DNA from 2 places in the Sphingobium sp. IP1 genome. Region 2 is predicted to be linked to the other one. Evidence: riboswitches for the same ligand, from Rfam matches in the RefSeq annotation. Region 2 holds a riboswitch; the other holds the start of a gene.

Region 1 (3,408 bases), on a different contig from region 2:
GGGCGGCCATCGGCATCGATCGACGTATAGGATTGCGTCACCCGATCAGTGCCATAGTCGAACCAGAGGCCTGCGACGATCCGATGCGCGCCGGCCTGCAGCGTCAGCTTGCTGACGTCGCCGACGCGGAACTGCTTGCCGGTCCAGTTGCCCAGCACCGTGGCGACGCCATCGACCGCGCCGGGCAGGTCGATCGGCTGGGTCAGTTCCTCGGTGCCCAGATAATTGCCGGTGGTGGCCAGTTGCGTGCCATAGGGCGAATTGCCATGGCCCATCTGCAGATAGGCGCTGCTGTCGAAGCTCAGCATGTCACTCAGCTTCAGGTGGACAGGCGCCGCGACATAGAAATTGCGGAACGGCGCGCGATAGAGGCGCCAGTAGTTGGTATTCCCCTCGCTATAGGTCTCGTCGAAATTATAGCCGCGGCCAGAGGCTTCCCAGTCCGTCTTGCTCGGGCTGGGATAGGTCGATGTCTTGGCGTCGTTGAAGGAAAAGGCGATGCTCGCCCGGTTGCCCTCGCCCCATTCGTTCAGCAGCTTGGCATCGATATGCTGGCGCTGGTCATGGCCCGCCCCGCGCCAGTTGTCGGCGCGGTTGTTGGAATAGGAAATGAAGCCCTTCAGCCCGGTCGATCCGATCCGTCCCGTGTCGATCCGCGCAAAGACGCGCCGCTCGTCATAGGAACCGACCGACAGGTTGACGAGGCCGCCCGCCTCCGCCCTGGGATCATCCAGCGTCAGCGACAACAGGCCACCGGCCGCCGCCACCACCGGCGAGTCAATGTCTGCCGCGCCCTGCGCCAGCATCACCTGCCGCACATTCTCCGCATCGGCGAATTGGGAGGGATAGGCATAATAATAGCCGATGTCGTTCTGCGGCGCGCCTTCCATCAGCACGCCGATCTGGTCCTGACCCAGGCCGCGCAGCGTCAGGCTGGACGATGCCGACAGGCCATAGGGGTCGCTGGACGAGACATTGGCGCCGGGCAACAGGTTGACCAGCTGGAAGGCGTTGAGCGTCGGCGCCTGCTTGATGATGAAGTCGGTGGAGATCGCGCTGACCGCCTTGGGCGCGCTCTGATCGGGCAGCAAGCCTTCGGGGTCGGGATGGCCGACGACCTGGATATTGGTCGACTGGTCCAGTTCATCCTCGGCCATTACGGGCGATGCAATCATCAGCAGGGCCAGCGTCAGGCAGGCGCTTCCAACATGGGGCAATCGGGCAGTCTTCATCTCACGTCCACTCCACAGGAGGGACGACGGACCTGCCGCCTTGCCCTCCCTACGCCGGTATCAGCCGGATCAGGTTCAGCGGGTCGTGGTCTGCTGACCACCTCTCAGCCGCGCATGAGCGGCCCCCCGGGGATGGCCGCCCCTTAGGCGTTTCGACGCGAAGTGGAAAGCCCTCTCTATCGGCTCTCGACTTATCGAAGCCCGCCCGGCTAAGACATGGCCATGATGAAGCTGTTCATTGGCAACAAGGCCTATTCGAGCTGGTCGCTGCGCGGCTGGCTGGCGTGCAAGCTCTCCGGCCTTCCGTTCGAGGAAGTGGTGGTCCCCCTCTATGATGAGGAATGGGAAAAGCGTCGCGAGGGCGATGAGTTCGCCCCCTCCTCCGGCAAGGTGCCGATCCTGTGGGATGGCGACGACATCGTCGTATGGGACAGCCTGGCCATCGTCGAATATCTCAATGAAAAGGCCGGGGGCGACCAGTTCTGGCCGACCGATCCGGGTGCCCGCGCCATGGCCCGCTCGATGGCGGCCGAAATGCACAGCAGCTTCGCCGCGCTCCGCCGCGAGCACAGCATGAACATCCGCCAGATCTATGATCCGGTCCCGCCGTCGGAGGCCGTTGCCCACGACATCAGCCGGATCATGCAGCTCTGGGCCCAGGCCCGCGCCCGCTATGGTGGCGAGGGCGACTTCCTGTTCGGCGAGTTCGGCGCCGTCGACCTGATGTTCGCGCCGGTCGTTACCCGCTTCATCACCTATCAGCTGCCGGTCGCCCGCTTTGCCGAAGCCTATATGCGCGCGATCATCGCCCATCCCTGGATGCAGGAATGGATCGGCGAGGCGCAGGCGGAGGAATGGGTGATCGACAAGTTCGAAGTCCCGCCCCAGACGGCCTGACCCGATGAGCGACAGCCCGGAGACCAAGCAGGAGACCCGCAAGGAGGAAGCCGCCCGCATCCGCCGTCGCTGGATTACGCTGGGTGAGTTGCTGGCAGTGGCGGCGGTGCTGATCTCCGCCCTCACCCTCTATCTCAACTGGGCCGACAAGAAGGACGAGCGCGCCAGCAAGGCCGCCGAAAGCAGCAAGGCCTCCGCCCGCGCCGCCCGGCTGGTGCTCAACGCCGCGGCCGATGGCGACAGCCGCCTGACGCTCAAGCCCGCCGATCCCGATCAGCTGGTGCAGAGCCAAACCATCCATTTCCCCAGGGCGCTCGGCATCGCCCCGGTCGACACGACCGGCGAACCGCGCATCGAGGCCGGCTGGTTCGAGGATGCGCTGAAAAAGGCGCGCAATGCCGCCAAGCTGCCCGACGACAGCATCGGCGACGAGAAACTGCCGGTGACCATCGTCACCCAGTTCGTCGTCAATGGCGACACCCACAGCGATTCCGCCGTCTACGACATCGGCTATGGCATCGCCGGCAAATGGCTGTCCGGCCACAAACTGACCCTGCGCGGACTCTCCCTGGTCAGCCACGCCCAGGGCGCCAGCGCCCAGTCCCAGATCGACGCCCGCTGGGCCCGCCAGACGAAAGGCTAGAGCCGCACGCTCGAAACATCGACCAATCGGGGTCATTCCTCCCCGGCACGGGGAGTTCAATGGAGACACGCGTCTCCATTGAACAGGCGCGAAGCGCTGACGGAGGGGCAGGCGCACTCTAACGCCGCGCTATCCGGCCTGTGCCCCTCCACCATTTGCTACGCAAATGGTCCCCCTCCCCGTACCGGGGAGGAATGGCGGGAAACCTCCCAAATCCATCACCCCCAGCCCAACAAAAAACCCGGCTGCTCCTTGCGGGAGCGCCGGGCCTTTTGCTCGTCCGGGGACGGGTGTCGGGTTTAGCCGACGATTTCTTCGGGCTTGAAGAAATAGGCGATCTCGATCGCGGCATTTTCTTCGCTGTCCGAACCATGGACCGAATTGGCTTCGATCGATTCGGCCAGTTCCTTGCGGATGGTGCCGGCGTCGGCATTGGCCGGGTTGGTGGCGCCCATGATGTCGCGGTTGCGGGTCACGGCGTTTTCGCCTTCCAGAACCTGGACGACGACCGGGCCCGAGATCATGAAGGCGACCAGGTCAGCAAAGAAGGGGCGTTCCTTGTGAACGGCATAGAAGCCTTCGGCCTGCTCGCGGCTCATGCGGATGCGCTTGGAAGCGACGACGCGCAGGCCGGCT
Region 2 (3,408 bases):
GGTTTCGGGTCGGCCGCGTCCATCGCCCATAATGTCGTCGGCGCCAGGAAGCCCGCGACGCTGAGGTAAATCTTGTCGCTCTTGTCGGATGCGGCGACCGTGCTGATCGTCGCATTGTCGGGCAGGTCGACCGGCTGTGCGCTCCATCCCGTGGCGCCGCGCGCATAGACCCGCACCCGCCCGCGCACATTGTCGTTGAGGCTCAGCACGACCCGGTTCTTCGTCGCCACCACCCCGTCGATCGACTGGCGCGGCGTCGGCGCGAACAAGATCTCGGGCGTCAGCACGCCGCCATCCTGCAACGCTTTCAGCGCCACGCTCGCCAGTGCGCCCGCCGGCACGGTCACGCCCCCGCTTTCCCAAGCCTCGCTGGTCTGGATCAGCACCTGCCCGTCGACCATGCCCTGCAACTGGCTCTTGGCCGGCAGCGCCAGCCGCTTCGTCCCCTGCGCCGTCAGCAGCCAGGTCTCGTTGCCGAAGAAGGTGACGCCGCGAAACAGGAAGGCGGCCCTGTTGCCCTGCCCATCGCTCAGCAGGATCGGCATCGACATGAGCTGGTCGCTCGCCGCGCCGCGAAACACTTCCTGTGCCTCGTCCAGTTTCTGCCCGCGCTTCAGCGTCTTGATGATGAAAGGATAGCCCGACTTGGTCAGGCTATCCGCCCCCCAGTCGCGCGACAGCAGCAGGCTGTCCTTGTCCAGCCAGGCCGCATCCTGCTTGGCATTGGGAATGTCGAACCCGCCCGGCACGAACCGGCCGTCGACCAGGTCGAACTCGCGCAGCCGCACCGCATCCTCGCCACCATCCGATAGCGCCAGCAGCGCGATCCGCTCCTCGGGGTCGAGGATGGTCGCGCCCTTCCACACCCATTTCTTGCCCTCGGCCCTGGACAGCGCATCCAGGTCCAGCACGGTCGTCCAGCTCGGCGACGCCGACGCATAATCAGCCTCGGACGTATAGCGCCACACGCCCTGCGGATGGTCGGCATCGCGCCAGAAATTATAGATGCGGCCATGGACCAGCATCGGCATCGCGATCCGGTCCTTGGCCGATGCGATCGCCAGCGCGTCCCTGTAATAGCCGGCATAGCGCGGATCGCCCTGCAGCGTGGCGACGGTCGCCTTGTTCTCCGCCTCCACCCACTGCATCGCGCGCGGCCCGGTCCAGTCCTCCAGCCAGACGAACGGATCGTCCGCCGGAGCAGGGGCGGGCGCAGCAGCGCCGGTCAGCAGGGCAGCAGAAACCATCGTCAAAAACCTCTTCATTGCGCCCCCCTTTGTTGTCCTCAATCCCGCGCGAGCTGTCCCCGCAGGTAACGCCGCCGCAGCACCGCGCCCGCCACCAGCAGCGGCAGCGACGCGGCACAGGCGATCAGCCCCAGCAGCATCGGCGACCAGCCCATCAGGCTGTGAACGCCAAAGGCCGACGGCAGGATCAGCAGCAGTGCGCCGAGCGTCAGCAGCCACAGCCCCCAGCGCCGCGGCCGCACCGCCACCATCCGCATCTCGTGCCGCAACGCCTTGCGCCGGGCCTTCTCGGAATCGGGATGGGGTGGGGCGCTGTTCTGCACGATCGGCCTCTTGCTGGATCTTCTTCCAATTATGGTCTCCATCGCCCCGGCGCAAGGCGATCGGCTCGCGAAGGGCTTCCCCTGCCGCCGCGCTTGCGCTATCCATTGCCCATATCCCCGGGGGACCGTCCGCAGACGGTTGAGAGGCGGCTTTGTGGCCGCGACCCGCTGAACCTGATCCAGTTGACACTGGCGTAGGGAGGGAAGCGCGTCGTGCCACTCATCCCGTGACACCGCCCGCACTCTCTTTCCGCCTGAAGGAGAGAGAAGTTATGGCAGACGTCCCCGCCCGCACCGAAATGCGCGTAACGACCGGGCCCATTCGCGACTCGAAGAAGATCCATGTCGGCCCGCGCAAGGTCGCCATGCGCGAGATTCATCTGGAGCCGGGCAGCGGCGAGCCACCGGTCCGCGTCTATGACACCTCCGGCCCCTATACCGATCCGGACGCCCACATCGACATCATGGCCGGCCTGCAGCAGCTGCGCCGCGACTGGATTCGTGACCGCGGCGATGTCGAGGAATATGATGCGCGCGAGATCAAGCCGGAGGATAATGGCCTCAAAGGGCCAGACCGTTCGGGCGGCGTCCAGCCCTTCCCCAATGTCGTCAAGCGCCCGCTGCGCGCCAAGCCCGGCGCCAACGTCTCCCAGATGCATTATGCCCGCCGCGGCATCATCACCCCGGAAATGGAATATGTGGCGGAACGCGAGAATCTCGGCCGCGCCCGCCTGAAGGAATATGTCCGCGACGGCGAAAGCTGGGGCGCGTCGATCCCCGACTATGTGACGCCCGAATTCGTCCGCGATGAAGTCGCCCGCGGCCGCGCCATCATCCCGTCCAACATCAACCACCCGGAATCCGAGCCGATGGCGATCGGCCGCAATTTCCTGGTGAAGATCAACGCCAATATCGGCAACTCGGCGGTCGCCTCCGACGTGGCGAGCGAAGTCGACAAGCTGGTCTGGTCGATCCGCTGGGGCGCCGACACGGTGATGGACCTCTCCACCGGCCGCAACATCCACGACACCCGCGAATGGATCATCCGCAACTCGCCCGTGCCGATCGGCACCGTCCCCATCTATCAGGCGCTCGAAAAGGTCGGCGGCATTGCCGAAGACCTCAGCTGGGACATTTTCCGCGACACGCTCATCGAACAGGCCGAACAGGGCGTCGACTATTTCACCATCCATGCCGGCGTTCGCCTCGCCTATATCCCGATGGCGGCCAAGCGCGTCACCGGCATCGTCTCGCGCGGCGGCTCGATCATGGCGAAATGGTGCCTCGCCCATCACAAGGAGAGCTTCCTCTACGATCATTTCGACGAGATTACGGAGATCATGAAGGCCTATGACATCGCCTATTCGCTGGGCGATGGTCTGCGCCCCGGCTCGATCGCCGACGCAAACGACGAAGCCCAATTCTCCGAACTCTACACGCTGGGCGAGCTGACCCACCGCGCCTGGAAACAGGATGTGCAGGTTATGATCGAAGGGCCGGGCCATGTGCCCATGCACAAGATCAAGGAGAATATGGAAAAGCAGCTCCAGGTCTGCGGCGAAGCGCCCTTCTATACGCTCGGGCCGCTCACCACCGACATCGCGCCGGGTTACGACCATATCACCTCGGGGATCGGCGCCGCCCAGATCGGCTGGTATGGCACGGCTATGCTCTGCTACGTCACGCCCAAGGAGCATCTGGGCCTGCCCGACCGTGACGATGTGAAGGTCGGCGTCGTCACCTACAAGCTCGCCGCCCACGCCGCCGACCTGGCAAAGGGGCATCCGGCCGCCAAGGTCCGCGACGACGCGCTCAGCCGTGCGCGTTTCGAGTTCCGC

What was found. Region 2 has a riboswitch for thiamine pyrophosphate ahead of thiC (phosphomethylpyrimidine synthase ThiC). Riboswitches for the same ligand answer to the same signal wherever they lie in the genome.
Region 1: another riboswitch for thiamine pyrophosphate. It lies ahead of CG471_RS10630 (TonB-dependent receptor); the one in region 2 lies ahead of thiC (phosphomethylpyrimidine synthase ThiC).

Annotation. Positions count from the first base shown of each region.
Region 1 is NZ_NOIW01000023.1:62,904-66,311, forward strand. It holds gene CG471_RS10630 (TonB-dependent receptor) at 1-1,232, opposite strand, end outside; TPP riboswitch at 1,262-1,371, opposite strand; gene CG471_RS10635 (glutathione S-transferase family protein) at 1,455-2,129, shown strand; gene CG471_RS10640 (hypothetical protein) at 2,134-2,772, shown strand; gene ndk (nucleoside-diphosphate kinase) at 3,072-3,408, opposite strand, start outside.
Region 2 is NZ_NOIW01000065.1:27,247-30,654, forward strand. It holds gene CG471_RS19745 (prolyl oligopeptidase family protein) at 1-1,265, opposite strand, end outside; gene CG471_RS19750 (hypothetical protein) at 1,286-1,570, opposite strand; TPP riboswitch at 1,680-1,787, shown strand; gene thiC (phosphomethylpyrimidine synthase ThiC) at 1,843-3,408, shown strand, end outside.